3 regions of the Maridesulfovibrio salinus genome follow, and region 2 is predicted to be linked to each of the others. Evidence: predicted binding sites of a transcription regulator. Region 2 holds the regulator's gene; each other region holds the start of a gene.
The links. The regulator sigma-54, encoded in region 2, starts transcription at its own class of promoters, with help from an activator protein. The targets are predictions, from matches to a motif close to CTGGCACGGNNNNTGCTT.

Region 1 (10,340 bases), 1.7 Mb from region 2:
ATATCTCCACCCCGTAAGAATGCTGAAAGATTCGGGCGTTCCGCCACTGGCGGCGGAACGCCCGGACTTCCCGCTGGTTATGGCCGGAGGCCCGGTGGCTTTTCTGAACCCTGCTCCAATCGCCCCTTTCTTCGATCTGTTCTGGGTCGGCGAAGCAGAAGCAGGGTTGAAGGAACTCTGCGTCGAGCTTAAACGGCATATCTACAAAGGCGGGACCAAAAAGGAATTTCTCGATCTTATAAAAGAACGGGAAGGTGTTTACGTCCCCGGAATGACCAAAGGCAAAGTCCGCAGGGCTGTCCTGCCTCCCGGAACTGTTGACGATGGTCATGGAGTCCCCCTGCTGACGACTCCGGCCTACTCATGCTTCATAAGCCCGGACGCGGTATTTAAGGATATGTTCCTCGTGGAGGTTAACCGTGGCTGTCCGTACGGATGCCGCTTCTGTGCCGCGGGCTACATATACAGACCGCCACGCCATGCGTCTGTCGACCAGCTTAAGGAAATAGTGGAACTTGCGGATCCTCCGAAAGTGGGTTTAGTGGGTACAGCTCTTACTGACTGGCCGGACCTAATCCCCTACATAGAATGGCTGAAAAAACGTAAAACCAAATTTTCTCTCTCATCAGTGAGGGCGGACGGATTAACAGAAGAACTTCTCGATATTCTCCGCGCCTCAGGAGTGCGAACAGTCACACTTGCCCTTGAAGGAGCAAGTAAAAGACTTCGCGATTCCGCCAGCAAGAATCTTGAAGAGGAGGACTTCCTGCGAGCGGTAGAACTATGTGCCGCCAAGGGCGTCAACCATTTAAGGGTATATGTAATTGTGGGCTGGCCCGGAGAGACTGCTGATGATTACGCAGAACTTGGAGAGATGCTGCACAAGATGAACGAAGCCCGGACAAGAGGTCAGGGTAAGAAGAAAAAGCAGTTCATGCGCATAACTTTAGGTGCGAGCTGTCTGGTTCCCAAACCATGGACTCCCCTGCAATGGTCCTCTATGCCATCTGAAAATGAGCTCAAGCAGGTCCTTTCTACTGTTAAGAACCTGACAAAAAGATACAAAGGCATCACCTTTTCTGGAGACTCAGCATTCCAGGCCCGTCTTCAGGGTATTCTCGCCCGAGGAGATGAATCACTTGCCGAGTTCATCAGCATAGCGGCAGAACAGGGCGGATGGAAAAAAGCATTCAAATTCTATAAAGGCAAGCCTGAAGAGTTCATCGAACAGACTCTTGATAAAAACTCCCCTCTCCCTTGGGATTTCATTGATACCGGAGTCAAGAAAAGCTACCTCTGGCGCGAATGGCAACGATTTCAGGACGGTGTGAAAAGTCCTGTATGCCCTCCTGCAGGATGCGCTGACTGCAAAGTCTGCGGCATGCACCAGTGGCTTGAAGACAGATAGTTTTTTTTCGTCAGCACTTCCCCCCACCCGCGACAGAATGTGTTCCGTTTGCGATTTTTATTTACGGCACAGAATTCGGGCCGTCTGTACTCAGATCTGCCAGAATCAGTGGCTTCCATTTCAGATTTTGGCGCCAAGATGTGCAATCTCATGTGCAAAAAGATTGCACAAACTAAGATAAATCCCCTTATTCAATTCCGATCTGCATAGCTTAAAGGTTGAAATAACACTCATTGTACGTCATTTGCATACTGTTTTGGTATACAATTTTTCAAGGAGTGTTTTATGAAAAAAGTGATTCTTATACTGGCCTTTATACTTATCCCTACAGCAGCCTTATCGGTAATGAAAACTCAAAATGACAATCTGCTCATCCCCCTCGCCGAAGTTAATGACGGCAAAGCCCACTATTATTCAATTGACGTAGACGGTACCGAAGTTCGTTTCTTTGTACTGAAAAGTAAAGATGGTGTGATCAGGGCCGCATTTGATGCTTGTGATGTCTGCTACCGGTCCAAAAAAGGATACTCGCAAAATGGAGATTTTATGATCTGCAACAACTGTGGCATGCGCTTTCACTCCACGAGAATTAATGTTCTAAGCGGCGGCTGCAACCCGTCACCACTGGAAAGAGCGATAGATGGCGACAGTCTGATTATTTCCCAAGATGCTGTAAGAGCCGGAAAAAAATATTTCTAGTATGGTGTGCAAATGAATCTATTTACCATTCCTTTACGCAATTTAGGAAGACGTCCGCTGCGGACAATACTTCTTACTACGGTCTTTACAATAGGAGTGATGTCCGTGGTCTCAATACAGCAGCTCTCCGAGGTTGTCGGAAACAACCTTGAAGAAAAAATGAGCAAATTCGGTGCAAATATTCTTGTCACCCCAAAGACTGAGTCACTATCTGTCAGCTACGGGGGGCTGGACCTTGGAAATGTTGCTTACGGAGCTCACGAACTGAAAGGAGAGCCGGTTCTAGAAGCGATAAAGAATATCGAGTTGAAAGAACGACTCAGTGCTGTTGCACCCAAATTCGCTGCAATAAGCAAAATTAAAGGAACCCCTGTAGCAATCGTGGGGGTCAGTATGGCAGATGAACTCAATATCAAGACCCACTGGTATCCTGAGGGACAATTTCCCCAGAACAGCCAAGAAGTTTTGATCGGGCGCAGAGCGGCAGCCGAGCTTGGCATGGTCCCCGGAGACATGATTGAAATCGAGGGGAACACTTTGAAAGTAGCCGGGATTCTGGATGCCACGGGGACTGAAGACGACAATGTCGTTTTCATGGACATTGATGTCCTGCGTAACAGCGTGGGAAGACCCGGTGCGGTCCACTTCATTGAAGTTGCCGCACTTTGCGCCGGATGCCCCATTGATGAAATTGTCCAGCAGATTGTAAAGGCCGTGCCGGACACTGAAGTCAAGGCCTTGCAGCATGTAGTTAAACAACGAATGTCAGCAATCGGCTTTGTGAACCGTATGGCATGGTCGGTCAGTGGTGTAATCCTGCTGACAGCCTGTTTCATGATCAGTCTGTCCATCTTTTCGGCAGTAAACGAACGCAGAACCGAGATAGGATTGATGCGATCGCTGGGCTTTTCCACCGGATCTGTCTTTTCAATATTCTGCCTTGAAGCTCTATTCATAGGCACCATGGCGGGAATTGCCGGTTACACGGGCGGGTTCCTCGCCAGTGGTGAAATACTCAAGGCACTTGATCTCGGGGAAGCCAATATCAACTTCGACCCGGCTGCATTCGGTGTCACCTTTATCGCTGTTGCTGGACTGTCTGTTCTTTCCGCAATTGTCCCATCCCTGCGGGCCACCCGCGTTGACCCTTCAAGAACCCTGGTTTCATTGTGAGGTCCGTTATGCTCCAGACACAATCAATCACTCATTATTACGGTAACGAAGAAAATACAGTCACAGTACTTGAAGATGTTTCCATCGATATTCCCGAAAACAGCTTTACTGCTGTTGTCGGGAGATCCGGTTCCGGAAAATCAACACTCCTCAGCGTCCTGTCCAGCCTCTTAAAACCCAAGAAAGGGAAGGTTTTCTTCAAAGACGAAGACATTACCGAATTAAACAACACAAAAACCGACAGCCTGCGCAGTAATGAATTCTCCATAATCTTTCAGTCACACCACCTTCTCCCCTATCTGAATGCCCATGAGAACGTATTACTGCCTTTCCTCAATAAAGTCAGACCGGTAAGTGAGAAGATGAAAGAACACGGTCTGAAATGCCTTGAAAGGGTAGGGATAGGAGATCTTGCAAACCGGCTGCCCGGACAATTATCCGGCGGAGAACAGCAGCGGGTTGCGATTGCACGGGCACTGGTCAAGTCTCCATCGGTCCTGTTTGCTGATGAACCCTGCGGCAGTCTGGACAAAGCGACCGGGAATGAAGTCATGCAGATTCTCAAAGGATTGAATGACGATGGGCTCACCATTGTCATGGTAACTCACGACCCATTGCATGCAAAAATGGCCAGCTGCACTATCAGTCTGGAAGATGGCCGGATAATCTGAATATAAAGTTACGTAAGTGCATTATAAAGACCATACATGCACAACTTGTGCATGCTGGCGCAGTATGTTGCATTTCTTTTTTAACCAACCATTTCAGGATGTTTTGCAAAACCATTGATATCTATCGATTAATGAAAATGGCACAGCTGATGCTTATGTGAGAGGTAACAGAGCGATAGAGCAAACCCCCATAAGGAGATGCAAATGAAAAAGAAAATACTGATTCCGGTAATGGTCATTATGGTTGTCTCACTTGCAGGAACGGCTATGGCCCGAGGCGGGTATCATGGCGGTTCTCATAGAGAATATCACAACAATGGACAGGCAGGCCTCTTCGGACAGCTTACTCCTGAGAAACAGCAGGAAGTAATAGCCATCTTCCAGAAACACGACAAGCAGATCAGGTCTATCCAGAATCAGATGTGGGCTAAACGGACAGAGCTTCAGGCACTTGTTGAATCCGGCAAAGCTGAAAAAAAGGACATCACCTCACTTGTAAATGAGATGACAGAGCTTAAGGATAAACAATTCACCCTTCGCAATCAGGTATCCGACGAGATTGAGCAGGCCACAGGTATTGCCATGCCCGTGTTCGGCTGCGGCGGATTCGATATGGATAATGGCAGAATGGGTTTCGGCAGACACCATCGCGATGATCGTCGCGGCGGCTGCTGGGGCTTTAACTCCTAACCTTCTTCACATATATAGCATCATTCTCCCTGCGTAACAGAAAATACCCTGGAAAAAGCCGGAAGGTCTCGGAGACCTCCCGGCTTTTTCACGTTCTACCAACATTGGCATGCATTGGCATACATTGACTATGAGTGAACAACTTTCCCTATTTATTGTTTACCTCTCATTCCCCCTCCCCAAAAGAGCCTGTGCAGCTTCTTTGCACACTCCAGAGTGAGCAGTCCCTCTATGTGCAAAAACATGCGCAACATATTGCACAAGAGTCTTTAGGGCTGCCAGATTCAGCGACACAACACACTGAAATAGATGAACTTAAAAATATGGCACGCCAGATGCTATGTAAGAAATCGAGAGGGCAACAACTTTTAACAGCATCAGGAGATCATATGAATAAAAAAGCTCTGGTCCCGATGATTATCGTGCTGATTCTGGCAGTGGCTTCCGTTGCCATAGCACGAAACGGCTACCAACAATCCGGCTATCATGGCGGTAACTGGGAAGCCTACAATCAACTGACACCTGAAAAACAACAACAGGTGCAGACAATTCTAAAAAAATATGAAGACGTTTTTCAGTCTCTCAAAAGTCAGCAATGGGCCAAAAGGACAGAACTCAATGCTCTGGTAGAATCCGGCAAGGCCGACAAGGATACCATCCACGCTCTGGTTCAGGAACTCTCCCAAATCAGGGACAAGGTTTTCACAGAGCACAAAAAAATGGCTGACGAAATAGAAAAGGAAACCGGAATCACCTTTCCATCCATGGGACAGGGATTTGGTAAGGGCAACAGAGGTTGCGGTAATTACCGTCAGGGAGAATGTCCCGGTGGCGGAAGCAACTGCCCGGGCCTTGGATCCTGAGCCTTAACAAATAACGTTCATCTACACCTAATTACAGAAAACGGGAAAAAGGGGGGCTTAACCGGTCCCCCTTTTTTATTAATAACCCTTTCCCAGCGAGCACAATTCAGGGTATATAAAACGCATTACCATCATACCCCAAGGAGTTGACCATGTTCAGAAAAATCACTTCCCTAACCAGTTTTTTTTCCATAATAATGCTGACCCTGACCAGTATTGTTCTCTACTTCGTACCTCAGGGAAGGGTTGCCTACTGGGCAGACTGGACCTTTATGGGGTTAAGCAAAGAACAGTGGGGAGACATACACATCTGTACAGGTGTATTATTTATAACCTTTTCAATTCTTCACATCTGGCTGAACTGGAAGCCGATACTTGCGTATCTCAAAAAGAAATCCGGTGCTGCTAATTTCACATCTCCCGCATTTTTCATAAGCCTTATCATAACCCTGTTTGTCGCCTTCGGAACCATTGCCGGACTTCCTCCCATGCAGCAGGTTCTGGATTTCGCCACTTATCTCAAAGACAAAGGTGAACAGAAATACGGTGTCCCCCCTTATGGACATGCTGAACTGAGCCCGCTTGATATTTTTTGTAAACGGACCGGGCTTGACGTGGACAAGGCAGTTGCTTCGATTAAAAAAGCCGGACTGGAAATCGAATCGGGAAAGCAGTCCATAAAATCAATTGCGGCCAAAGCAGGAATCACACCTAAGGAACTGCATGAAATAATTCTCAAGGATCAACCGCAGACAATCGGCAGCAGACCAACCAAAGCAGAATCGGCAGAAAACGACCATCAATCCGGGATAAGTAACGGAGCCGGAATCGGCAGAATGTCACTTGAAAAATATTGCCTGAACAATAATCTGGACGTTAATACCGCGCTGGGCATACTCCGGAAAAAAGGAGCCGTGGTTGACAAGTCCACGACCATCCGTGAAATTGCGGCAACTCTTGGATTAAGCTCCCCCCGTGAAGTGGGCGCCCTGCTCAATCCATAATAAACTCTACCTTACGCATAAATGGAACTAAGTTCACAGAAATCACATAAACTGCCTCTTGCTCTTGCACTTCTGGCCCTGATATTACTCGGGGCCGGAAGTCTTTACCTTACCTGGCACAACCTTCGCCAGATGCACCAGACAGTGTTTGAGCATATGCTGCTTTCAGCCCGCTCAATTGCCAGAGGTCTTGATATTCAGCTTGTGGAAGGAGCGCGGCGCATGCGCAGGCCCGGAGGCAACAACGGGCACGACATGCACAACCGCCGCATGCCTGAAGGACTTGCCCCAGAAGCCCGGGAACTTTTCAGAGAAATGGTTTCACAGGGCGACCTTTTGTATATCGCCCTTTATGGTCCAGACCGGGAACCGCTTCTGGTGGTGAATCAGGACGGCCAGAAGTATACGCCGCCCAATGAGATGTTCAGAATGATCGAGACTGTCCGGGAATCCAGTACGCCGGTCATGATCGGAGGCAAAGCTGCTCTGCTGTACGGAACTATAGGGCAGCCCGCCCTGTTGAGGTTGTATGGGAATCCGAAGTTCCGCTTTTTACCGCCCCATGATCGCAGCACCTATCTCCTTTTAGGACTGAATGCGGAAAAGCACCTCCACCAGTTTAAACAATACCGCAGGGCTGCCTTATTACAAACCGGATATATTTTTCTGGCGGGTCTCGTCCTATGGCTTCTGGCCGTTGCCTACTTCCAGCGCAGGGAACAGGGTAAAAAACTGACCCGCCTTGAAAGCTTTCAGGCGAATCTGCTTGATAACATGCCGGACGGACTTCTGACCCTTACTACGGAAGGCAACATCCTCGCAGCCAACGGTTCGGCACATAACCTCCTTGGCAGTCCGCCGGAAAAAGCTCTGGTCGGCATGAACTGGAACGACTTTTCCTATGAATCCCTGCAGGAGTTCCGCAGGAACAATGTAACCTGGGAACATGCCCTTTTGAACGGCAAGAACCTCGAATTCATCTTTTTTCCCTATTTTGAAAGTCCCGAGGAAAAACGGACCATGATCATTATCCGTGACCGTACGGATATTGCGGGATTGGAGGAAGACCTTTACGAGGCCCGCAGACTGGCTTCCATAGGTTCACTTGCAGCCGGGGTTGCTCATGAAATCCGCAACCCTTTAAGCTCACTGCGCGGTTTTGCCCAGCTTTTTGCTGAAAAATTCAAGGATGAAGCTCCATACGGTACATACGCCGGTACCATGCTTGAAGAAGCCGACCGTTTGAACCGGGTTGTTACCGACCTGCTTTACCTTTCCAGACCTCACGAACTGGAACCGGAAATATTGAGCCTGAGCGAAATATGTAGATCAATGCATACCCTGATGGGATTCGACCTGGAACACAAAGGGACCTGGATATCTACCGACCTCCAGACTGACCAGGTTTATGCGGACCCGGACGGCATCAGACAGGTGCTTCTGAATCTGCTGGTCAACAGTCTTGACGCGGTTCCGGAAAGTGATGGAAAAATATCCATTTCCGCCGAGGAATCCGGACATGGAGTATGGATCAGTGTGTGTGACAACGGGCCCGGTATGCCGGACGATATCCGTGAACATGCGCTTGAGCCTTTCTTTACCGACAAACCCAAAGGGACCGGACTGGGACTGGCAATTGTCAACACAATCATGCGCGGACATAACGGACGGGTTAATATATCAAGTCAGGAAGAAGGCGACCCACTGGGCGGAACCTGTGTAAAGATCTACTTTCCCAATCCCCGCAACGAGGAATAAATATATGAACGACAACAGCAAAACCGTATTAATCGTTGATGACGAACCTTCCCTCAGGATGCTCATCAGGGCAGTCCTGGAAGGAGACGGGTGGACTGTCCATGAAGCCGATTCCGGAGAACGGGCTCTGGAACTCATTCCCGGTCTTGAACTGAATGCGGCACTGATCGACATGCGTATGCAAGGCATGGACGGCATGGCCCTTCTAAAAGAATTGAATGCCATTATTCCCGGTCTTCCGGTCATCATGCTTACTGCTTACGGCAATGTTAACTCCGCTGTTGTAGCGATGAAACACGGTGCATTCGACTACCTTACAAAACCGGCTGACAATGAAGAGCTCAAGGCTGTCCTTAACAAGGCTCTGGATTACTCCCGGCTGGTGGATGAGAATGAACGCCTCAAGTCAGCAGCCGGAAACTCAGAAGAAATGATCGGCAACAGTCGGGCTATGCTCAATGTAAAAGATCTCATTGAACAGGCGGGGCCATCAGAGGCGACCATTCTTGTACTGGGTGAATCAGGAACCGGTAAGGAACTTGTGGCGGAAGGGCTGCACAGAGCAAGCCTGCGGGCAGACAAGCCGCTGATTAAAGTAAACTGCGCAGCACTGCCGGCGAATCTTCTGGAAAGCGAACTTTTCGGCTATGTGAAAGGAGCTTTTACCGGGGCTAACGCCAACAAGCCCGGACGTTTTCAACTGGCCTCAGGCGGAACTCTTTTTCTGGACGAGATAGGAGAAATGGACCCTGTGCTTCAGGCGAAGATCCTGCGAGCCCTGCAGGAAAAAATCGTCGAACCGCTTGGAAGCGTTTCACCTGTTGAAACAGACGTGCGGATAATCGCCGCAACAAACCGAGATCTAAAAAAAGAAGTGGAAAAAGGAAACTTCCGGGAAGACCTCTACTACCGGTTGAGTGTGCTTGAAATACGCATCCCCCCTCTTCGGGAAAGGGTTGGAGACCTCCCGGCGCTGGTAGCCCACCTGCTGGAGAAACTGGGCCGTAAGAACAACAAAAAAGTCCGCTCGGTAAGTCCTTCATTTCTGGACGTCCTTAGCAGATACAACTGGCCCGGAAACGTGAGAGAACTTGAAAATGTACTTGAAAGAGCAATAATCCTAGGCAGAAGTGAGGTTCTCGGCCCGGAACTGCTACCACCTCAGGTACAAAACCCGGCACCGGCATCGGCAGTTGCCCCAACCGATCAGACAGTGGATCAGACTACCCCGGCAGGAGGTGAATATCAAACGCCCCCTCCCCCCAAAGCAGGCCCCGCATCACTAGATGATGCCGAAAGACAGGCCCTGATAGCTGCCTTGGAGGCAAACCAGCACCACCGTGAGCGCACCGCTGAATCGCTTGGGATCAGCCGCAGGACATTACAATACAAACTTAAAAAGTATGGCCTGACCAGGAGATAGTCTTTTTTAGCGTCTTGTCTCCATACACACCATTTTTACCACCAATCCGAAGCCCCGAATAAAAATTTATTCGGGGCTTTCCTTTTTCACTATAATTGAATTATAATAATATAAACTCAGCTCAAATAATCAGTTTCAAAAGCACTTGAAGGATCTATAGCCCATCAGCTTTTCCGGCTTTGTATTCATTCAATGCATTTCGTTTTGATCGGTGTAAAATTACACTGCTGAAAACGGGCTAAACCCTTTTGAATATGCTAGCATTCTCTCTAATTTGACATAGGCGTATATTTTATTTACTCTTAAATCTCTTGACCTGCAGTTCTAGCATCCCGATCGGGAGCTTGAAAAAGGTTCTTAACACAGAAGTAACAACTAGAGGTAATTCTTTTTTGCTTTGTATACAGAAGCACTGTAAATTCTGTATTACCTCAATGCAAAAACAGTATTTTTCTAAAACAACATTAAACACAACTGCAAAACTGCAAAATTGCATAAAAAAAATGCACCTAAGAAACAAATTCTACAAAGAAACGGCAGGACTCTCGGTACCTCCTCTCACCCCCAGTTCGGCTCCGGAAAAAATACCTGTTCCGAACACCCTCTCCCTCCCCCAATATATTTCCAATTAATTTAGACCATTCCATACAA
Region 2 (10,340 bases):
GGCGGAAAAAGTGTTGAAGGAATCTATTTTGCGGTTCACTTTGCAGAGGATACCCCTAATCCGGGTTATGATAAATTTAAAAAGGAGTTTAAGGAGCGTTTCGGATGGGCTCCAAATTTTGCTGCTGTTTTTGCCTATGAAGCCGTCCAGCTTTTTGCTCATGCGGTCCGCTTAAATGGAGGCAGTACTGATAATCTGGAAAATGTTCTGCCAGGGATTTCTTTTTCGGAATCTCTGGTCGGGCCTTATGAGATTGACGGATTCGGAGATGTAAACAGGGATGGACATATCGTTATTGTAAAGGGCGGAAATTTTGTGAGCGTTGCCCGGGAAGGGAAATGAGAAAAGTCTCTCTTGCACAGATATTCCAGAAAAAGCTTATTCAGTGGATTTTGGTTCCCGGAATGCTGATGACAGTGGTTATTGTCAGCATTCTGGGGCTTAACCAGGTGACTGTACAGGAGCGGGAGATGGTTCAGCTCTCGCGGTCACTGGTAAAGAACGTGGTTTTTTACATGGATGGTGCGGAGGACGTGCTGCAATCAATAGCATTGGCCAGCGGAGGTGTTAATATTGAGAGAAATCTGTATTTCAATATGCTGCACGAAAAGCACAGACGTTTTGAGAGGTTAATGCTGCTGGATAGAAATGAGAACATTATTGCGGTGGCTCCCGAGGGTATAAAGGGGGTGGATTTCCCGATCAGAATTAATGACCCTCAACGGAAGGGATATGTTTTGACTTCTCCTATAATCTCCCCCCAGTCCGGAAAGCTGGTTGTGTATATCAGTATTTCAGTCGAAGGAGGAGGGAGGCTTGTTGCAGAGTTGAGTCTTGATGCCCTGCAGAGTTTCATTCATGGTTTTCTATCTCCGGATAGAGTCATCATGCTTACCGACGCTTATGGAAATCTGATTGTGCACCCTGACATGGAATTGGTCCGTACTCAGGCCAATCTGGGCGGGCTTGCGATTCTTTCTGAAGAAGGAGAAACAGGTAAAGCCAGATTCTACACTACCGGTGACGGTTTTTTCTTCGGTGTTATGTCTCAGATTCCCGGTACAGGCTGGAAACTGGTTGTCGCAAGCTCAGCGACCTTTTTTTTCAGACCTGTGATTGCTCTTGGTATTCTGGTTACCTTTCTGATTCTTATTATTTTTCTGGTTCTGCTTATTGCCTTGAAAAAAGAATTCAGGGCGAATGTGATTCTTCCTCTTTCAAGCTACATAAAAAAATTGTCATCTGTCGCCAAGGGGGATTATCCGACAGAAGACTCGGAACATGTTGAGTTTATGGAGCTTGATGAGTTCGGAAAGGTCTTTGATGTTATGTCCCGGAAAGTAAGGGAGCGCGAATACGACCTGCTCGTTTCCAAGACTTTTTTCCAGAGCGTGATTGATTCCATGCCTTCCGCTCTTATCTGGGTGGACGACGATCTTATGGTAAGACAGTGCAACGAAAAGGCCATGTCAATCTTCAATCTTGAGTCTACAGAGATCCGTCCGGTCGGAGTTGTGCAGTTCTTTTCCGGCCAGAGTGAGATTGCTCAGGGTGTTGAACGAGCTGTTAGGGAGAAAATTCCCCATACAATGGAACGGCGAAGGTTTCCTGGAGGGGGTAAAGATATTTATGATATTACTGTTTTCCCGTTGATAGGCTCTGAGAGTAAAGGCGTTGTTGTAAGGATTGACAACGTGACAGCGCGTGTCCGTATGGAAGAAACCATGGTCCAGACTGAGAAAATGATTTCGGTAGGCGGTCTCGCAGCGGGGATGGCTCATGAGATCAACAATCCTATCGGTGGGATATTGCAGGGAGCTCAAAACCTTGAAAGAAAGTTTCTGCCGGACATTAAAGCCAATCATGTTGCCTGTGAAAAGGCGGGGTGTTCTATGGAGAGCCTCCGCAGTTATTATGAATTACGTAAAATAGGAAGTATTGTTAAAGGTATAAAGGAGTCCGGAGCCAGAGCCGCGGGTATTGTCTCTAATATGCTTGATTTCAGCAGGCCAGGTAAGGATAAGATTGAAGAGGTGAATCTTACTGATCTTCTTGAAGCATCGTTGAGCCTGGCAGCCAAAGATTACGATCTTAAAAAGAAATACGACTTCCTTCATATCAGAATTGTGCGCGATTATGATAAAGGGCTACCCGGTGTCGTGTGCTCAAGAACAGAAATAGAGCAGGTTCTTTTCAACCTTTTCAAAAATTCAGCCCAGGCAATAAGAGAGCATGGGCATTCAGGTGCACATCCGGAACTTCGTGTACGAACTAGAAGGAGGGGGGACAATGCTCTTATTGAAGTAGAGGATAATGGTCCGGGAATAAAGCCTGAAATACGCAGAAGAATCTTTGAACCTTTTTTTACCACCAAGCCTTCCGGTATAGGGACCGGACTGGGGCTTTCAGTTTCATATTTCATAATCACCCAGAATCACGGCGGCAGCTTCAGCGTTGAGCCAGCACCAGACGGTGGAGCTCGTTTTGTGATACTCCTTCCCCTAAAAAAAGAATCACTGGAATTCAACGCCTGATATTACCTCTCCGGCTTAAGTTTTCATTAATATACGCATTGCGGATTTACACTTGATCAGAACATTGGTACACTTTTTTCATAAGCAATGTTAATGGCTAAAAAATCTTGTTATTTCAATCAAATCAGAGGTTAGCTGTTGCAAGCTGCAGAGTAGTGTGGCATAGTTGAATCAAGCTCGGAAGAAATTTGAAGATAATTTTTCCGGTTGTATTTTTTAATCTGATTTTGAATGTAATCCTGTTTGAATATATTTATGATTACGAAGGTGGCAGACTTTTATGGGGTTGGAACTTAGACAACAATTAAAGCTTACTCAGCAACTGGTAATGACTCCCCAGTTGCAGCAGGCTATCAAGTTGTTGCAGCTTTCCAGGCTGGAACTTGTAGATTCCGTACATCAGGAGCTTATGGAGAATCCTATACTTGAGGAAATGGACCCTCAGGAAAGAACGGATTCACCGGACTCTGACGCCGGAACCGCAACTGCGGAAGAGGTCCAGATCTCCAAGGACGCTGAATGGGAAAATTATTTAGGTGAATTTTCCAGCACTTCCAAACAGTCTGCCTCGCGTGAAAGCGAATCTCTTGAGGATGGAATGTCCTTTGAGGCGAGACTCACCAAGTCCACTTCGCTTGAAGGGCATCTGCACTGGCAGCTTTGTCTCTCAGATCTTTCTGAAAAAGAGGTTGAGATTGGAGAGTGTATCATCGGAAATCTGAGCTCCGGTGGTTTTTTAAGGATTGAGTTGGAAGAAGTGGCTGAAACATGCTACGCTGAAATCGAAGAAGTGGAAAAGGTTCTGGATAAAATCCAGAAGTTTGACCCGGTTGGGGTGGCGGCAAGAACTCCTCAGGAATGTTTGATGCTGCAGCTTGAAGCACTTAAGCTTGATGATGACCCCATTCTTGTTTCACTGGTACGTGATCATCTGGATGATCTTGAGAAAAGGCGATACAAGCCTCTGGCAAGAAAATTCAAACTCAGTATGGAGGATTTAAAGAGTTATCTTGATTTGATGACAACTCTTGATCCATTGCCCGGAGCAAGTTTTTCAGGCGGAGACTCTTTCTATATCAGTCCGGATGCTTATGTTTATGAATATGACGGTGATTTTGTTATTGTTCTGAACGAAGACGGGTTGCCCAAACTGCAGATGAACGCTTTTTATGTTGAAACTCTGGCTTCGACCAAGGGGGAAGACAAGGAATATTTTCAGGACAAGATGCGCTCGGCACAATGGCTGATGAAAAGCCTCTATCAGAGGCAGCGTACATTATATAAGGTTCTTGAATCCATTGTACGCTTTCAGAGAGAGTTTTTCGCCCATGGTGTCACCAAGCTTAAGCCCCTTATCCTGAAAGAAGTGGCGGAAGACATTGAAATGCATGAATCCACGGTGAGCAGAATCACCACAAACAAGTATGTGTCTACACCGCACGGGATCTTTGAATTAAAATTTTTCTTTAACAGTGCTCTCGGACTTGATGACGGGTCTCAGGTTGGCTCGGAGTCGGTCAAGGCGATGATCAAAAAGCTGGTCGGTGAGGAGGATACCAAGAAACCGCTCAGCGATGAGAAGATCGCCGAAATGCTCAAGGCCAGTCTTGAGGTCAACATCGCGAGAAGAACTGTAGCCAAGTACAGGACTGCAATGGGGATACCTTCCTCCTCTAAAAGGAAAAAGGTTTTCTAGCCAGGCAGGTCCGGAGAAAAAAAGCATATTCACCTATTACGAAGGAGGCTCTATGAACGTAGCATTCACTTTTAAGAACTTCGACGCATCCGAACATCTGAAGGAATATGCAAACAGCCGTTTCTCCAAGCTAGTTAAGTATGTTACCAACCCTGAAAACACCGAAATGCAGGTTAACCTCTCGGTGGACAAGTTCAGGCATGTGGCTGAGGTTATCTTAACCTCCGATCATCTGCACATCAGTGCTTATGAAGTATCAGAAGACATGTACTCCACTGTGGACATGGTTCTGGACAAGCTCGAAGCCCAGCTTCGCCGCGCTCGTGAAAAGATGCGGAGTCATAGACGCAAGGAAGTCTCTTCCGCCCGCATGGATGTAATCAGCTATGCTGAAGAGGAAGTATACAGGGAACCCGTGATTGTCGAATCCGATTCTTTTGTTCCCAAGCCCATGAGTATTGATGAAGCTGCAGAACAGCTCCAGACCATGGACCATGAATTCCTCGTATTCCGCAATGCGGACAATGAAGCTATAAACGTAATTTACCGTCGCAATAACGGCGACTTCGGTTTGATTGACCCGGGATACTAACTGATGAATATAAGTGATAATCTGGCAAAGGACCTTGTAATCTACGAATTGGAAAGCTCTGACAAGAGCGGAGTTCTGAAGGAAATGGTTTCCACTCTCAATGCCGCAGGTATTGAAGTGGATGCAGAAAAGGCTTTAAAGGTCCTTAATGATCGAGAAAAACTTGGAACAACCGGTATAGGGGATGGCATAGCCATCCCCCATGGCAAACTTGAAGGACTTGAGAAAATAGTCGTGGTCGTCGGAAGATCCGGCGAAGGTATTGATTTCGAGTCCCTTGATCTGCAACCGTGTAGGATATTCTTTATGGTTCTGGCTCCTGAAAAAGGGGCCGGAGCCCATCTAAAGATTCTGGCCCAGATCTCCCGTCAGTTGAAGGATTCTGCCTACAGGCAGGCCTTTATTGAAACCGGGGATGAAGAGGAGCTGCACAGGCTTCTCGGGATTTAGATTTTTTCCTTGAAAAAATAAAGTCTTATGAATTAGCAATGAACTCTGGTCATTGCTAATTTTGTTTATGTTACTGTTGTCATGTCGGCCGGGGTTTTCATGTTAAAAATGCGGCGCGGGGATTTTTTAAGCGGATAAAAGTCTTTTTCTCCGCATGCCGGAAGTAGACGCGAAAGGAGCAGGACGTGAAGTGCGATGTCGATTCATTTCCGGTCATAGTTGTGACCGGTCTTTCAGGAGCCGGTAAATCAACTGTTCTCAAGGTTTTTGAAGATTTACGTTTTTTCTGTGTTGACGGGCTTCCCGCGGGAATGCTCCCGCGCCTTGTGGACCTTTTCTGCACCCGTGACAATATGTATCGGGGATTGGTTCTCGGGATGGATCTGCGTCAGTTGGAATTTAGCAGTGACTGGGAAGCCACGCGTGAAGAGCTGACCAAAAGAGGCTTTTGTCCAAGCATTCTTTTTCTCGAAGCGCGTCTGCCGGAACTGGTGCGCAGGTACGCTACAACTCGTCGTCTGCACCCCCTTGAGTCCAGAGATTTCGGTCTTGAGCAGGCTCTTGAAAAGGAAAAGGAAGCACTTGATACGGTCCGCCAGCAGGCTGATCTGGTTATTGATACAACCACTTATTCCATCCATGATCTCCGGCGCAGGATTCAGGAAAAATGGGCTGAGCTTAGTGAAAAGTCTTCCGGACTCAGAGTTCACGTAATGTCTTTCGGCTTTAAGCATGATGTTCCCACGGCCGCTGACATGGTCATGGACCTCAGATTTCTGCCCAATCCTTATTTTATACCTGAACTGCGTCCTTTGTCCGGTCAGGACAAGGTTATATCCGATTATGTACTCGGTACAGAACCCGGTTCGGTTTTTATTGAGAAATATCTCGATTTCCTTCAATATGTTCTTCCTCTTTACGAGGCGGAAGGAAGATACAGGCTGACCATTGCCGTTGGATGTACCGGCGGCAGGCATCGTTCCGTGGCTACCGCTGAGAGGATATTTGCAACTCTTAAAGATAGTGGTTATTCTGTTTCACTTGAACATAAGCATATACATTTGAAATAAGGGGCACTGCCGGTAGGCATGTTCTGAATCGGGAATATAGATGGGCGCTGAATCCAGTAAAATCGGAATTGTTCTGGTTACCCACGGTAACTTTGGAAAGTCGCTAGTAGAGGCGGCAGAACTCATTGTCGGGCCGCAGGACTTCATAAGTTCCGTAAGCGTTGATGTCTCACAGGGTATTGACGCAGCCATGGACTATTTAAAAGAAACAATTTCAAAGGTTTCCAATGGAGTTGGTGTTTTGATCCTCACTGATATGTTCGGTGGTACTCCCACCAACCTGAGCCTCTCTCTTCTGCAGGGGGATGACATTGAAGTAGTGACCGGGGTGAGTCTGCCCATGTTGCTGAAGGCATTGCAGAAGCGGAATGAGTCTTTGCAGAAGATGGCGGAAGAAGTCAGCAAAGCCGGGGCCAAGGGGATTGTAATTGCAGGAGAAATGCTGCGAAAACGAACTTCGAAGGGGTAGACATGCAGTGGGTGCGAATTGATAACAGACTTGTTCACGGGCAGATAATTGAAACCTGGTTGCCGTACACCCACGCGAAGCATATCATCGTGGCGAACGATTCCGTAGCCGGGGACGATCTACAGCAGCAGATTATGTCGCTGGCCATTCCTCAGTCGGTTACCTGTACTTTTTCCCGTGTGGAAGAGCTCCAAAGCAGGCTTCTGTCTGTCTCGGATTCAAACAACTGTAGCGTGATAGTGCTATTTGCATCCTGTGAGGATGTGCGCAGGGCTTTGGACTCAGGTTTCGAGTTCAGTTCCGTGAATATCGGGAATATTCACTATGGTCCGGGAAAAAAACAGATTTCACCCAGTGTTGCTTTGAGTTCAGATGACGAGTCCTGTCTCATGTACTTTAAGGGTAAAGGGATTGAACTGGACTTCAGGTGTGTCCCAAATGATCCGGTACAGGTGAGGTTCGCATGAGTTTTCTGCAAGGACTGGCTTTGCCGTTCCCTATGTGGGTAGCGGTGATAGGTTTTTTTTTGCGCTGTTTTCACTTTTCCGTTTCACTGTAAATCCTGGTCTGCTTGAACGTCCGCTGGTTGTAGGAGCTCTTTGGGGGGCTGTTACAGGCGATGTTGCTTCAAGCCTTAAGATAGCCGTCTTCTTTGAGCTGTTCTGGCTCGACAACATCCCCGCGGGGACCTATATCCCGCCACATATTCTGGCTCCGACTTTTGCCGCTCTTGCTCTCAGCACATCATTTGCTTTCACCGAGGCCCGTCAGGCAATGGTGATCATAATTGCTTGCCTTCCGCTTGCCCGAATCGGTTCCTGGTTGGAATATTCCCTAAGACGCTGGCACAACCGAGGACATAACAAACTGATCAACTGGGCGAGGCGCGGAAAAACGGGAGAAAACGTGCCCGGAAAGTTGGTTCTGCAATCAATTTTAAGAACTTTTGTGACTTCTTGGCTTTTTTTCTGGACAAGTACCTTAATCCTTCATTACATACTTCGTATATTTTTTCACAAATGGGGACCGTTGGTCGCCGGTGTGGATATGAAGTGGTCTTTTTTATGGATTGCAGCAAGCCTCGGAGGGCTTTTAGCCTTGAGATTGCGTAAAGCTTACGCCGCTTTTGTCTTCGGAGTGGTTTTATTCGGCTTTATAATCCTTGCCGGGATCATGTAGACTTGGCAGAGAAAAAAGATTGTGATAGAAGACACAAGCTCGTTTAAGCTACCATATTTCTTAGGAGGAAATTTATTATGGCTATTATCGCAGTAGGACACAAAAACCCCGATACCGATACCATCGCATCCGCAATTGCAATTGCTGACCTGTGGTCCAAAGTTAAAGAAGAAACCAAAGCTGTTGCTCAGGGCGAAATCGCTCCTGAAACCGCTTTTGTTCTGGAAAAATTCGGTTGCGCTGCTCCCGAAGTTATGACTGACGCTACCGATCAGAAAGTAATCCTCGTTGACCACTCCGACATCGCTCAGAGCATGGACAACCTCGACAAGGGTGAAGTCGTAGCTGTTGTAGACCACCACAAACTCGGTGACGTTACTACTCCCAACCCCCTCGAAATGTGGGTATGGCCTGTAGGCTGCACCGGTACTGTTATCAACGCAATGTACAAGTTCTACAATGTAGAAATTCCTAAAAACGTTGCTGGTGTTCTTCTCTGTGCAATCCTTTCCGACACCGTCATGTTCAAGTCCGTAACCTGTACTGACGCTGACAGGACTGCTGTTGAGGAACTGGCTAAGATCGCTGGTGTTGAAGATGTTATGGCTCTCGGAATGGAAATGTTCAACGTGAAGTCTGCTGTTGCAGGTGCTTCCATGAACGAACTCATCTTCCGTGACTATAAAGATTTCGATATGTCCGGCAAGAAAGTTGGTATCGGCCAGCTCGAAGTTGTTGACCTGACCGTTTTCGACGAAATCAAAGATGACCTTTACGCTGAACTTGAAAAAGTTAAAGCTGACGGCCGTCACAGCTGCTTCCTGCTGCTGACCGACATCATGAAAGAAGGTTCCGAAATGCTCATCGTTTCTGACGATCCTTCCGTAGTTGAAAAAGCATTCGGCGTTGCTCCCGAAGGTACTAAAGTATACCTCAATGGCGTAATGTCTCGCAAAAAGCAGGTTGTACCTAACTTCGAGAAAGCTTTCTCCGCATAAGTTAAGTAGAATTCAGCTTATTCAGGTCCGGCAGGGGAAACCCTGCCGGACTTTTTGTTAGTCTCCGGCAGAAACAGCAATCCTTCTTTGCTTGATTTCATAATGTTTTTTAGAGTATATCGTAGTCATGCGAGGGAGATACTCTACCATTATCAGTAGAGAAAAATTGAATCATATACGCTTATTCATAAGGTTGCCATGAAGATAACTTTGCTGTGCTACGCTACTTTTGCTGAAAAAAGCCCCGAAAATTCAGACAATTATCCAGTGTCTGAAGGAGAAACCGTAACCGATGTTTTGGATCGTGTAGGTATTCCAATAGACGAGGTTAAAATCGTTTTTATAAACGGAGTTTCCTCTGCCTTTGACGCCCCCTTGTCCGATGGTGATAGAGTGGGAGTATTTCCGGCTGTTGGTGGTGGTTGATTTTTTATTCAAGATACACGATTCTCCAAATTAATCAGAGATTCAGTTCATTGAATATAGAGCCTGTTCAGCATTGATGATTGTAGATATCTGGTCGCTGATAAATTTATGTTTGCATCGTAATGTGAGTTGATAGTGAGTATTCCGTTTTTTATATCCTTAACTGTTTCAAGCTACTAGCAACTAAAGCTCACATATTCCCTCTACTTTTCTTTTGTTTGTGCCTGCCGCCTGATCTTTTTAATAGTCTGATGGTGTTCGCTTCGCTATCAAACTCCTGCTGAAAACTATCTGCCAAACTCTATTCGAAATCGGCTTTAATTCTGGATAATTGATTTTTCCCATAAATAAGTGATTGCTAACATTCACAGAGAATGCTATCGGCAAAACCAGTCAGGAATAATTAATACTCCTGAAGGAGGAAATGTATGGGCAGTCGTTGCCTTTTAAAGTCCAAGATTCATAGAGCTACAATTACCGACGCTAATGTCGATTATGAAGGCTCAATTTCCATTGATGTAGATCTGCTTGAGAAAGCAGGTATACTTCCTTATGAACGTGTCGATGTACTGAACGTTGATAATGGCGAAAGACTAACTACTTATGCCATTGAGGGAGGTCCTGGTGAGTTCTGCCTTAACGGCGCAGCCGCGCATAAAGGCGAGGCCGGGCAGAAAATCATTATCTGCACGTATACATGGCTTGAGGAGGATGATCTGGCTTTGCACAAGCCCAAGGTTCTCCTGCTTGGGGATGGAAATAAGGTTAAGAAAACTGATTAGTAAAGAAGTTAAGGCGCGAAACTCCGCGCCTTTTTTTATTCATATTTATTGTGTATAGTTTCATCATTACAAAAGGGGGGATTATATGAAAGCCAAATTTTTTATATCTTTGCTTGGTATAGCACTTGTCTCAGGGTGTGCTCC
Region 3 (10,340 bases), 1.9 Mb from region 2:
TGTGAGTGGATTCATAGAAGGTGCGCTTGAAACAATTTATAATGGCGGCAATATGGAAGTTCACAAAGGGAGAAGAGGCAGCATAGCAGATGCATGCTGCAGCGGAACCGGAAACAAATGCGGCTGATCTGCTGCTCGATTGAAAATATCCCTCAAGCATACATAAAATACGTTAGAAACGACTTCGTTTCCATACACTGCGAAGCCCCCGCCAAGTTGCTCTGGCGGGGGCTTCAACTTTGGTAATGCAGAAATACAGCTTTATTTATGGCTCGGAAAATGTGGAAAAAAACATCAAAAGCAGGTACGGTTTGTATAAATTTTACGGAGATAAAGAATGAAAAAAAGCATCAGGATCTTACTACTTTTTGCGGCATTTTTGACTTGTTTAACTTCATTCTCAGATGCGGCGGATATCGGGGAAGGACTGCAATGCCCTCCCGGCTGGACGGAAAAAACAGGTAATAATGACTCTAAAATTGTCAAAAGATGTATTTCTCCTGCACGAGATGCTTTTGTAGAACTCTATGAATATCCGCGAATGGGAATTACACTTGCCCAATTACTGGATGGCTGGACCACCAAAATGAAAAACAAAGGCATGCCTTTTCAGACACGTCTTTCAGAAACCCAGACTCATGTTTCCGGCAGCCCTGCCCTGAAGCGTTCTTTCACAGGATCAACCGGATCAGGAACAAATTTCAGTTCCACAGTGACGGCTTCAAGTTTCAGGGATAAAAAATATATACTCCTCGGCATGCACCTGAAAGGTCATCAAAAAACAAAGCAGCAGGTCCGGCATGCCATGTCTACATGGAGATTCCCCGGCCTCAAGGCACAGCCGGAAACAAAAAATGCGGATAGTGGGAATTTCAAGAATCTGGGAAGCTGCTGGGCATGGGGCCTTTGGAAGGACTCCTCGGCAAACTCGGTTGTAATTCTGCCTGACGGAAGAATCATATTTAACGGGCATGAAGTGAAAAGATGGAGAACACAGTCAAAAGACTCTATCGTTGTGGAACTTCCTTCCAATCAGGGCGGCGGTACAGCAGTCTGGAGTCACCCGCAAGGGAGAAATGATGCCATAATTAAAACGGTTCTTCTCAATGAACAGCCTGACATCAAGCCGATTCTGAACCGTGCCGCATGGAAATATGAATACAAGGGAGAATGGTTTAAAGCCTGCCAGAAATAAAAAACAGACCCCGGAGTCAAATATTCAGGCAACTTATATTATCCTATAAACGTAAAAAATCCCCGCCCGATGCGGGGATTTTTTATCAGTCGCAACCCCGATGGCTGCGACTTAAGCCAGTCAGGAAATTTATTATTCTTTCTTCATTCGTCGAAGTCTGGCCCGCCCTTCAGCTATCATTGATTCAAGACCATATCGTTTAACCCTGTATCCCATCTGCCGCGCGGAAAGCCCCAGAGTCTCGGCAGCCTTATACTGAATCCAGCCGCTGCGTTCCAGTGCTGCGACAACTTCATTGCGCTCCACTTCCTGCAACGATGTACAATGCGGAGGTTCATCTATGGATTTGGCAGTTGCTTCCGGTGTTCCTGCCGGGCTGGAACCGGCCTGCCCCGGAGCAAGGTAGGATTTCAAAAACTCAAGAGTGATATACTCCGAATCGGACATGATAACCAGACGCTCAATGAGGTTCTGCATTTCTCTGACATTGCCGGGCCAGTCATAAAGCATCAGCGCATCCAGCGCGGCCGGAGTAAAGTACATCTTACGCCCGTAATCTTCAGACATTTTCTGCAGAAAATGATTCAGCAGACCGGTTATATCCTCCTTTCGGTCACGTAGAGGCGGCACGGTAATCGGGAAAATGTTCAAGCGATAAAACAAATCCAGCCTGAACTCGTTACGCTCAACCAGCACTCCAAGATCCCGGTTGGTTGCGGCAAGGATCCTGACATCAATATTACGGGTTCGGTTGGACCCCAGACGCTCCAGTTCCTTTTCCTGCAACACACGCAGAAGCTTGGACTGCAGGTTCATGGGAAATTCACCGATCTCATCGAGAAATATTGTTCCTCCGTCAGCCTCTTCGAAGCGTCCCTGCCGGGTTCCACTTGCCCCGGTAAAGGCTCCTTTTTCATAACCGAACAGCTCAGATTCAAGAAGGTTCTCAGGTATGGAAGCGCAGTTAACCTTAATAAAAGGATGTCCGCTGCGGTCGGAAAGCTCGTGGATAATGCGCGCAATCAGCGTCTTACCTACCCCAGACTCTCCAAGTAAAAGTACGGTGGCCTTTGTGGGCGCAACTTTTTCAAGCTGTCTCTGCACCTCCACCATGGCTGAACTCTGGCCGACTATGTACAGACCTTTGCTTTTCTTGGATATCTGATACTTGAGCGAGGTGTTTTCTCTTTTAAGTACAGCTTCCCGCTCCATTATCTTTTCGTTAAGACTTATGAACTGTCCGATCAGCGTTGCAACAATTTTCAAAAAATCAATATCTTCTTCAGCAGCGACATCATCGCCAAAAATACGGTCCACATTCAGCACGCCAATGGGCTGCCCGTGAAGAATAATGGGGACCCCTATAAAAGAAGTAAGACCGCGCTGAATTTTGCGCGACCCTGTTTTATCAAGAAACAACGGTTCCTTGCTTATGTCGGGCACATAATAAGGCTCTCCGGTCTGAAAAATACGTCCGGTCACACCTTCATCCAGCCGATAGACTCCGCGCTGTTTTTCTTCAATTGAAAGGCCGTATGAGGCATTAATGGAAAGCTGTCCTGTTTCCGGGTCGTAAAGGGTTACAGTGGCCCTTTTCATGCTCAGATTCTCGGACAGAATACTCAGAACACCATCAAGGGCCGACTCCAGATCCAGCGCCTGCTCAATGGCCTGACAAATGGCCAATAACGCGGAAAGCTTTAATCCATGCAACGAGGGGTACATATTTGTAGCTAAGCAAAGGGGATGCCACATCTCCAACACAAAACTAAGCCATACTTTTTAGGGAGTTATACAAAAGAGCCTTTTTTATCTTTTCACACTAATGTAAAAAACACCCCGTCAATCTACATTAATGCAAAAGTAAATATTACAAATAAATAATTTTACACCATTTCTTCAGAAAGCCTACCTACGTTTCAGGAAACCGGGTGTGTAGCAAATATAAACAAGTACGAGCGCGTTTTCATAACTGCAATCCTGAGAATCTGATCGACAGGGTATGCAACCGAAGTTATTCATGCATCAACAGATACAAATATAAAGCAGGATGCTTCAATGGACAGATACACACTGAACACAGAAGAGATTATCGAAATATTCAAGACTGATATAAACTTAAACAAGGCTGAATTATCGGCCCTCAAGTCACTCGCGGGCAAAGCGCGCAGGCTTCTTTTCAACAAAGGTGATTATATTTTCAAGTCAGGTGAAGATTCGAATTATTTTTATCTGGTGGAGAACGGAAAAGTTATTCTCTCAAAAGAAGCGGCTTCAGGCAGATCATTTACTTATATTGTAGCTACTGGCGGAATGACTCTGAACGGCATTACCTGTTTCAAATCCAGCCCCAGATTATTCTCCGCCCGGGTCGTTGAGGATGCGGCCATAATTTCTATCCCCTGTTCTGAATTCAGGGAGTGGGTCCGGGATAATCCGGACGTAGCGATTGGAATACTTGGAACAATGGGAGATCTTCTGGACGGAGCATACACGAGAATACTTGATCTTATAGATGAGAGTGTCGAAACCCGTATTATGAATGTACTGCATATGCTTTCATCCAGAATAGGCCCCGCACTTCCATTAACCAACAATGATCTGGCGGAAATGGTAGGAACCTCCCGGGAAACAGCCGCCCGGGTCATATCCCGCCTTCAATCAGCGGAAATAATTTCTAAATCCCGGGGCAATATAACCATTCTGGACAAAGAAAGACTTGACGATATTTCATCATGTCCTTTTTTTATAATCTGATTTTTAAGCCTTAAGTGACGCACGTCATTGTTCAAAATACTGCTTCCATAATATTCAAATCCCATCCGTGATATTTAATTGCTGAGAAAGCAGCACTTGCGCCGTTGATGCGAGAAAACGCTGTAACCAACGAATCTCCAACTACGCTTCGTTCCGGTATTTTCTTGTGTCCGGCATCCGTAATTTTCTTAAAACATCTTGGAATTTTGACTTTGCCATCAAACGAGGAGGACTTGGAAAATATTACTGAGTCTTGTGTGGCCTTCCGCCCTTTTCCAACTGCTTCGATCAGCAATCAAACATCTTCAACCAGCAATTTTAAAGGATAATTTATGATGGATGGATACATAATCACTTTCTTTACTCAACAGAACCGTGAACATGATGGAGTTCCCATGGCTGATTGGATAATTGAAGAGGCACGCAAGGCTGGAGTCCGAGGAGCGACCCTTTTCACAGGAGAAGAAGGCTTCGGCCATGACGGACGCTTTCATTCCGGAAATTACTTTGATCTTGAGACTCCGCCCCAACTGGTCACAATGGCTCTAACAACTGATGAATGCGATGAATTACTGAGCCGCATCAAATCTGAAAAACTCTCTATTTTCTATTCCAGATCAAAAGCTGAATTCGGTTTCACATTTTAGATTACAACTTTGCGGAGCAAGTCAGCCCTGCCGCTTTCGCAAAGCATTCAGAGCCTTACTTCAGAACTCAAGCTACAGATAACAAATCAGAAGAACAGGATTTAACATGACAGGACCATATATTAACGGCGCGGCACTGCTTGTAGGCAGTATAGCCGGAGCTCTTCTCGGCCCGAAGCTCAACTCGAACATCCGCACACGCATGCCAATGGTTTTCGGATGCGCTTCCATGGGCCTCGGCGTGGCAATGATCGTAAAGGTAAAACTGCTGGCCCCGGTTATGCTGGCACTTGTCGCAGGATCTCTCATGGGTGAGATTATCCAGTTGGAATCAATAATCCAGCGTGCTGCAACCAGCGCCAGAACAGTTATTGATAAACTGACCAGACCTTCCGGAAACATGGGACAGGAAGAATTTCTTGATAAATTTGTAGCCTTACTGGTCCTTTTCTGCCTGAGCGGAACAGGAATATACGGAGCCTTGACTGAAGGTATGACCGGTGACCCTACTCTGCTCATTGTTAAAGCTATTCTGGATCTTTTTACCGCCCCGATATTTTCTTCAGCCATGGGATTTACAGTAGCAATTCTGGCAATACCCCAACTTGCGGTGCAAACCGCCTTGTTTCTGGCGGCTTCCCTGATTCTGCCCTTAACCACCCCGGACATGCTTGCCGACTTCTCTGCCTGCGGAGGTCTCATAATGCTAGCGACTGGCTTCCGCATCTGCGGTATCAAACAGTTCCCGGTCGCCAACATGATACCGGCCCTGATTCTGGTCATGCCGCTGTCCCATTTATGGACCTTATACCTGACATGATTCTCCAGCATTTAAAACAAAATCCCGCCACTCTCAAAAGAGAGTGGCGGGCTACTTTCAACTCGTAAAACCGTGACTACATCGTCTCAATCTTCAAGGCACTTTTGGCGAGCTTGATCTTTTCACGATTTTCCATATCAAGCAGACCCTGAAAAGCCTCGCTCACATCATCAGGAATGTCATTCTGGAGCATGGCTTCGTAGGTTTCCAGTAAGCACTTATCCAGATCAACGGCTACCTTAATGGCCTGCTGGGCTGTCATTTCAGGCCCCAGAGCAGCATCGAAAAACGGACTCAGATCACACTCCTGGTGCACATACATAAACCATGTGCTCAGGATGCGCTCGGACAGGCGGGACTCGTAATCTTCAATAATTGAGAGCAGGTTTTCATGGTGTCTGCTCATATAATCCAAAAGAATTTTCACCCTTTCTTTTTCCACCGTATCCGACAGATCTTTATAAAAAGACACCAATCGCTTGTGAAATGCCTTGGTCTGGTCGATCACATCTTTGGCGGTCTGGATTGAGGTCGTCATATCAATTCTCCTGTAAGCCTGCTAAAGCGGCTTCAGTGATGAGTTGTTTTTATCGACAAGCTTTTTATCGAAATCATATTTGCCGCATCTGCACCCTGAACCGTCTCCCGCCTGAATCGATCCCTGGCAGGACCCCCTGATGCAGTTACGTTTGAAAATAACTCCAATGGCCAGAGCCAGAAAGACTAGACCAAAAACAATGGCGGTCATCATTAAAGTTTCCATGAGAAATCTCCTCAGTTCAAAGTTTCGTGTTGAGGGAAATCACCTATAACTGTCTGGACAAACCCATCCGCGGTTTTCACAATGAAATAAGCAGACAAGTCATTTCTTTCTGCTAACTCAATCCCTTTTTCAGGCCCCAGAACCATCAATCCGGTGGCTAAGGCATCAGCCATAGTACAGGATTTTTCCACTACACTGACTGAAACAAGGTTATGGGTAATGGGATGCCCGGTTACAGGATTGATTATATGAGAGTAACGCTTTCCGTTTTCTTCAAAGTAGTTGCGGTAATCTCCGGAAGTAGCCATGGACCTGCCATTCAAACTAATCACAGCCTGAACAGCGCGTCCGCCTGTAACAGGTTTTTCCACAGCAATCCGCCAATCTTGGTTGCCCGGCTTAGTCCCCAGAGTCCGCACTTCACCGCCGATCTCAACCATGAAAGCTGGAATCCCCTGATTTTGCAGCCAGCCGGAAACAGCATCGACACAATAACCCTTGGCAATAGCAGCAAGATCGATCGTGATAGACGGTTTGAGCTTTCTCAAAGCAGGTGGATCAATGCGGACTTCAACAAAATCGGCACCGACCATGGACCGGGCTTCTTTTATCTGCATGGCGGATGGAACTTTATCGGGTCTTTTATCAGGGCCGAAGCCCCACAGGTTGACCAAAGGGGCCACAGTTATGTCGAACCCGTTACCGGTCAAAAGGCTGATAGTTTTGGCGGTCTGCACCACCTCTGCCAGTTCTCCTGAAACCGGAAACCATTTGCTTTCCTTATAGGCATTGAAGCGGGAAAGTTCGGAATCAGGATTGAACAGAGACATGACCAGATTCACATCAGCCACCACCTGCTCAACTCCGAGGCGCAGTTCATCGGCATCGAGACTGCCCGGAACCCCGTAAGCCGCAATGGAATACGTTGTACCGATTGCCCTGCCCTGAAGCCGCACTGGGTCGGGTTCGCTACCGCATCCGGGCAGCATGAACAGCACCGCCAGTAAAACGGCAGTTCTGGCCATTAATCCACAAACCTTAGTCATCCACAACACCTTCCTGAATTAGCTTCAACACGGCTGATTGATAATCGCCAAACAAACCAACTGGAGCTACAGAATCCCCGGTTGTATTGCTTGCCGGGAGCAACCAGATATTTATAAAAGACGAGCCGCATTAAACTCCAAGTGACGGAGATCCCGGACCGGAGAGACGTATTATCCGGCCCGGATGATCTCCTATGAGAATGGCTGATTAGCCACCAAAGTCATCATACATTATATTTTCTTTTTCCACACCCTGATCCATAAGCATTTTTTCCACTGCGGCAGCCATCATCGGCGGTCCGCACATGTAAAACTCGCAATCTTCAGGAGCGGGATGATCTTTAATGTAGTTCTCGTAAAGCACCTGGTGGATGAATCCGGTATAACCGGTCCAGTTATCCTCAGGCAGGGGGTCGGACAACGCAACATGCCATGTGAAGTTCGGGCATTCCTCTGCCAGTTTGTCGAACTCTTCCACATAGAACATTTCGCGCAGACTTCTGGCACCGTACCAGTAACTGATCTTGCGTGTTGATGCGAGACGCTTCAACTGGTCGAAGATATGTGAACGCATGGGGGCCATACCCGCGCCACCGCCGATAAAGATCATCTCGGCCTCGGTATCACGGGCGAAGAATTCTCCGTAAGGTCCTGAAATGGTGACCTTGTCACCGGGTTTGAGACTGTAGATGAATGAGGACATCTGTCCGGGGGGGGCATCCGGCGCAAACGGAGGAGGCGGGCAGACACGCACATTAAGCATGATCAGGCCTTTCTCTTCCGGATAGTTGGCCATGGAATAAGCCCTGACGATTGGCTCCTTGACCACTGAGGTGTAACGCCAGAGATCGAACTTGTCCCAGTCTTCACGGAATCTGTCACCCACTTCAAAATCCTTGTAATGGACGGTGTGGGCGGGAGCCTCGATCTGTATGTAGCCACCGGCGCGAAAATCGACATTCTCACCTTCCGGCAGCTCAAGGGTCAGTTCCTTGATAAAGGTTGCACGGGGAATATTGGATTTAACCGTGCACTCCCATTTCTTGATGTCGAAAATTTCAGCCGGGACCTCAATTTTCATATCCTGTTTAACACTGACCTGACAGGCCAGACGAGTGCCCTCGCGGGCTTCCAGTTTGCTGATGAATGAAGTCTCTGTCGGCAGGATTTCTCCTCCGCCCTCATGGACTTTGCATTTGCACTGGCCGCAGGAGCCGCCACCGCCGCAGGCGGAAGGAACATAGATTTCCTTTTCAGCCAGAGCACCCAGCAGTTTGCTGCCCGGTCTGACCTCGATGGTCTTTTCCGGATCACCGTTGATCTCAATGTTCACCTCTCCGCTCGGGACAAGTTTGGCCCGGGCCAGAAGGATGAACACACACAGCGCGAGTACCACGCCGGTAAACATCACAACACCGAGTATTATTTCAACCATGGTTCTTCCCCACAGTTTAACGGTTTTAGTCAGGGACGCATAAAAGCGTCCGGGGCTTCCTACATCTGGATGCCGGAGAAGGACAGGAATCCAAAGGACATGAGCCCTACCACAATAAATGTGATTCCAAGTCCTTCCAATCCTTCAGGCACATCGGAATACTTCATTTTCTCCCGAATACCGGCCAATAGGACTATGGCAAGCGCCCAGCCGACCCCGGAGCCGAAACCGAAAGTGACCGACTCCACAAAGTTGTAATCACGTTCAACCATGAACAGGGAAGCACCCAGAATTGCGCAGTTAACTGTGATCAATGGCAGGAATATACCCAGCGCGTTGTACAGGGACGGCACATATTTATCGAGAGCCATTTCCAGAATCTGGACAATAGCCGCGATGACACCGATATATGAAATCAGTCCCACAAAGGTCAGGTCGGTATTACCGAATCCGGCCCAGGCGAGAGCTCCTTCACGCAGGAAGTAATTGTAGAGCAGATTGTTCACCGGCACGGTGATAGTCATAACAACGACTACGGCCACGCCGAGGCCCATAGAAGTGGCAACCCTTTTGGACACCGCAAGATAGGTGCACATGCCCAGAAAGAAAGCCAGAGCCAGGTTTTCGATAAAAATCGATTTGACGAATATATTAAGCAGATGTTCCACGACTCACTCCTATGGCTTAGCGTTTGTTCTTCCGCTTTTCATAAACGTTAACCGACCAGATGAGCAGTCCGATAATGAAGAAAGCGCTTGGCGGCAGAAGCATCAGCCCGTTGGGTTCGTACCATCCGCCTTCGGAAGTCAGCTTAAGGACACTCAGGCCGAATATCTTTCCTGAACCGAAGAACTCACGCAGGAAAGCTACTATGATCAGGATCAGGCCATAGCCGAGACCGTTACCGATACCATCAGCAAGGCTCATTCTCGGAGTATTCTGCATGGCAAAAGCCTCCGCGCGTCCCATGATGATGCAGTTGGTAATAATCAGCCCGACAAAAACCGAGAGCTGTTTGCTGACTCCGTAGGCAAAAGCCTTCAGGAACTGGTCAACAATGATTACCAGAGTCGCGATAATGGTCATCATAACGATGATACGGATACTTGATGGAATATGCTGCCTGATGGCACTGACCGATACGTTTGAAGCCGCACACACAAAGAGAACGGCCAGACTCATTACAAATGCCGTTTCCAGTTTGGTGGTGACGGCCAGAGCTGAGCATATACCGAGAATCTGGACAGCGATGGGGTTCTCTTCCAGAAGCGGCTTAAGCATAACTTTCTTAAAACTAGCCATTTTGTTCACCTCCCTCGCTTGCGAGACGCTTGAGGTAGGGAGCGAATCCGCCCTCACCCAGCCAGTATTGAACCAGATTGGCGACACCGCGTGCGGTCAGGGTCGCCCCGGCAATCCCGTCGACTTTGTAATCAGCCATGGGGTCTTCCGCGCTTACCGAGCCCTTTATCACGTCAATCACCGGAGAACCCTCATCATTGTAGACTTTCTTGTCCACCCAGAGGATTTTCCAGTTGGGGTTGTCCACTTCTCCGCCAAGTCCCGGAGTTTCTGCATGTTCATAGAAACCGAAGTTCTTGACCGTGTTGAAGTCGGGAGCAAGCGCGATGAAGCCGTACATGGTTGACCACAGACCTTTACCGTGAATGGGCAGGA

Region 1: the regulator sigma-54 is predicted to act here: its motif matches at 4,089-4,106, upstream of ACZ5PW_RS19525 (Spy/CpxP family protein refolding chaperone).
Region 3: the regulator sigma-54 is predicted to act here: its motif matches at 2,931-2,948, upstream of nifA (nif-specific transcriptional activator NifA).

What each region holds. Positions count from the first base shown of each region.
Region 1 is NZ_AP042461.1:4,271,473-4,281,812, forward strand. Features, by position in the region: gene ACZ5PW_RS19505 (radical SAM protein) at 1-1,408, shown strand, start outside; gene ACZ5PW_RS19510 (DUF2318 domain-containing protein) at 1,694-2,107, shown strand; gene ACZ5PW_RS19515 (ABC transporter permease) at 2,120-3,280, shown strand; gene ACZ5PW_RS19520 (ABC transporter ATP-binding protein) at 3,289-3,951, shown strand; gene ACZ5PW_RS19525 (Spy/CpxP family protein refolding chaperone) at 4,156-4,641, shown strand; gene ACZ5PW_RS19530 (Spy/CpxP family protein refolding chaperone) at 5,031-5,504, shown strand; gene ACZ5PW_RS19535 (DUF4405 domain-containing protein) at 5,657-6,508, shown strand; gene ACZ5PW_RS19540 (two-component system sensor histidine kinase NtrB) at 6,530-8,266, shown strand; gene ACZ5PW_RS19545 (sigma-54-dependent transcriptional regulator) at 8,271-9,689, shown strand.
Region 2 is NZ_AP042461.1:2,561,151-2,571,490, forward strand. Features, by position in the region: gene ACZ5PW_RS11680 (ABC transporter substrate-binding protein) at 1-342, shown strand, start outside; gene ACZ5PW_RS11685 (sensor histidine kinase) at 339-2,534, shown strand; gene rpoN (RNA polymerase factor sigma-54) at 2,815-4,230, shown strand; gene hpf (ribosome hibernation-promoting factor, HPF/YfiA family) at 4,283-4,822, shown strand; gene ACZ5PW_RS11700 (PTS sugar transporter subunit IIA) at 4,826-5,272, shown strand; gene rapZ (RNase adapter RapZ) at 5,458-6,342, shown strand; gene ACZ5PW_RS11710 (PTS sugar transporter subunit IIA) at 6,383-6,811, shown strand; gene ACZ5PW_RS11715 (PTS sugar transporter subunit IIB) at 6,814-7,278, shown strand; gene ACZ5PW_RS11720 (PTS sugar transporter subunit IIC) at 7,313-7,990, shown strand; gene ACZ5PW_RS11725 (manganese-dependent inorganic pyrophosphatase) at 8,068-8,988, shown strand; gene ACZ5PW_RS11730 (MoaD/ThiS family protein) at 9,187-9,414, shown strand; gene panD (aspartate 1-decarboxylase) at 9,843-10,196, shown strand; gene ACZ5PW_RS11740 (PEGA domain-containing protein) at 10,282-10,340, shown strand, end outside.
Region 3 is NZ_AP042461.1:81,308-91,647, forward strand. Features, by position in the region: gene ACZ5PW_RS00345 (radical SAM protein) at 1-127, shown strand, start outside; gene ACZ5PW_RS00350 (hypothetical protein) at 338-1,195, shown strand; gene nifA (nif-specific transcriptional activator NifA) at 1,328-2,920, opposite strand; gene ACZ5PW_RS00360 (Crp/Fnr family transcriptional regulator) at 3,254-3,952, shown strand; gene ACZ5PW_RS00365 (hypothetical protein) at 3,984-4,247, opposite strand; gene ACZ5PW_RS00370 (DUF190 domain-containing protein) at 4,285-4,599, shown strand; gene ACZ5PW_RS00375 (DUF554 domain-containing protein) at 4,706-5,419, shown strand; gene ACZ5PW_RS00380 (hypothetical protein) at 5,496-5,957, opposite strand; gene ACZ5PW_RS00385 (hypothetical protein) at 5,979-6,182, opposite strand; gene ACZ5PW_RS00390 (FAD:protein FMN transferase) at 6,194-7,228, opposite strand; gene nqrF (NADH:ubiquinone reductase (Na(+)-transporting) subunit F) at 7,437-8,663, opposite strand; gene nqrE (NADH:ubiquinone reductase (Na(+)-transporting) subunit E) at 8,723-9,331, opposite strand; gene ACZ5PW_RS00405 (NADH:ubiquinone reductase (Na(+)-transporting) subunit D) at 9,348-9,965, opposite strand; gene ACZ5PW_RS00410 (Na(+)-translocating NADH-quinone reductase subunit C) at 9,958-10,340, opposite strand, start outside.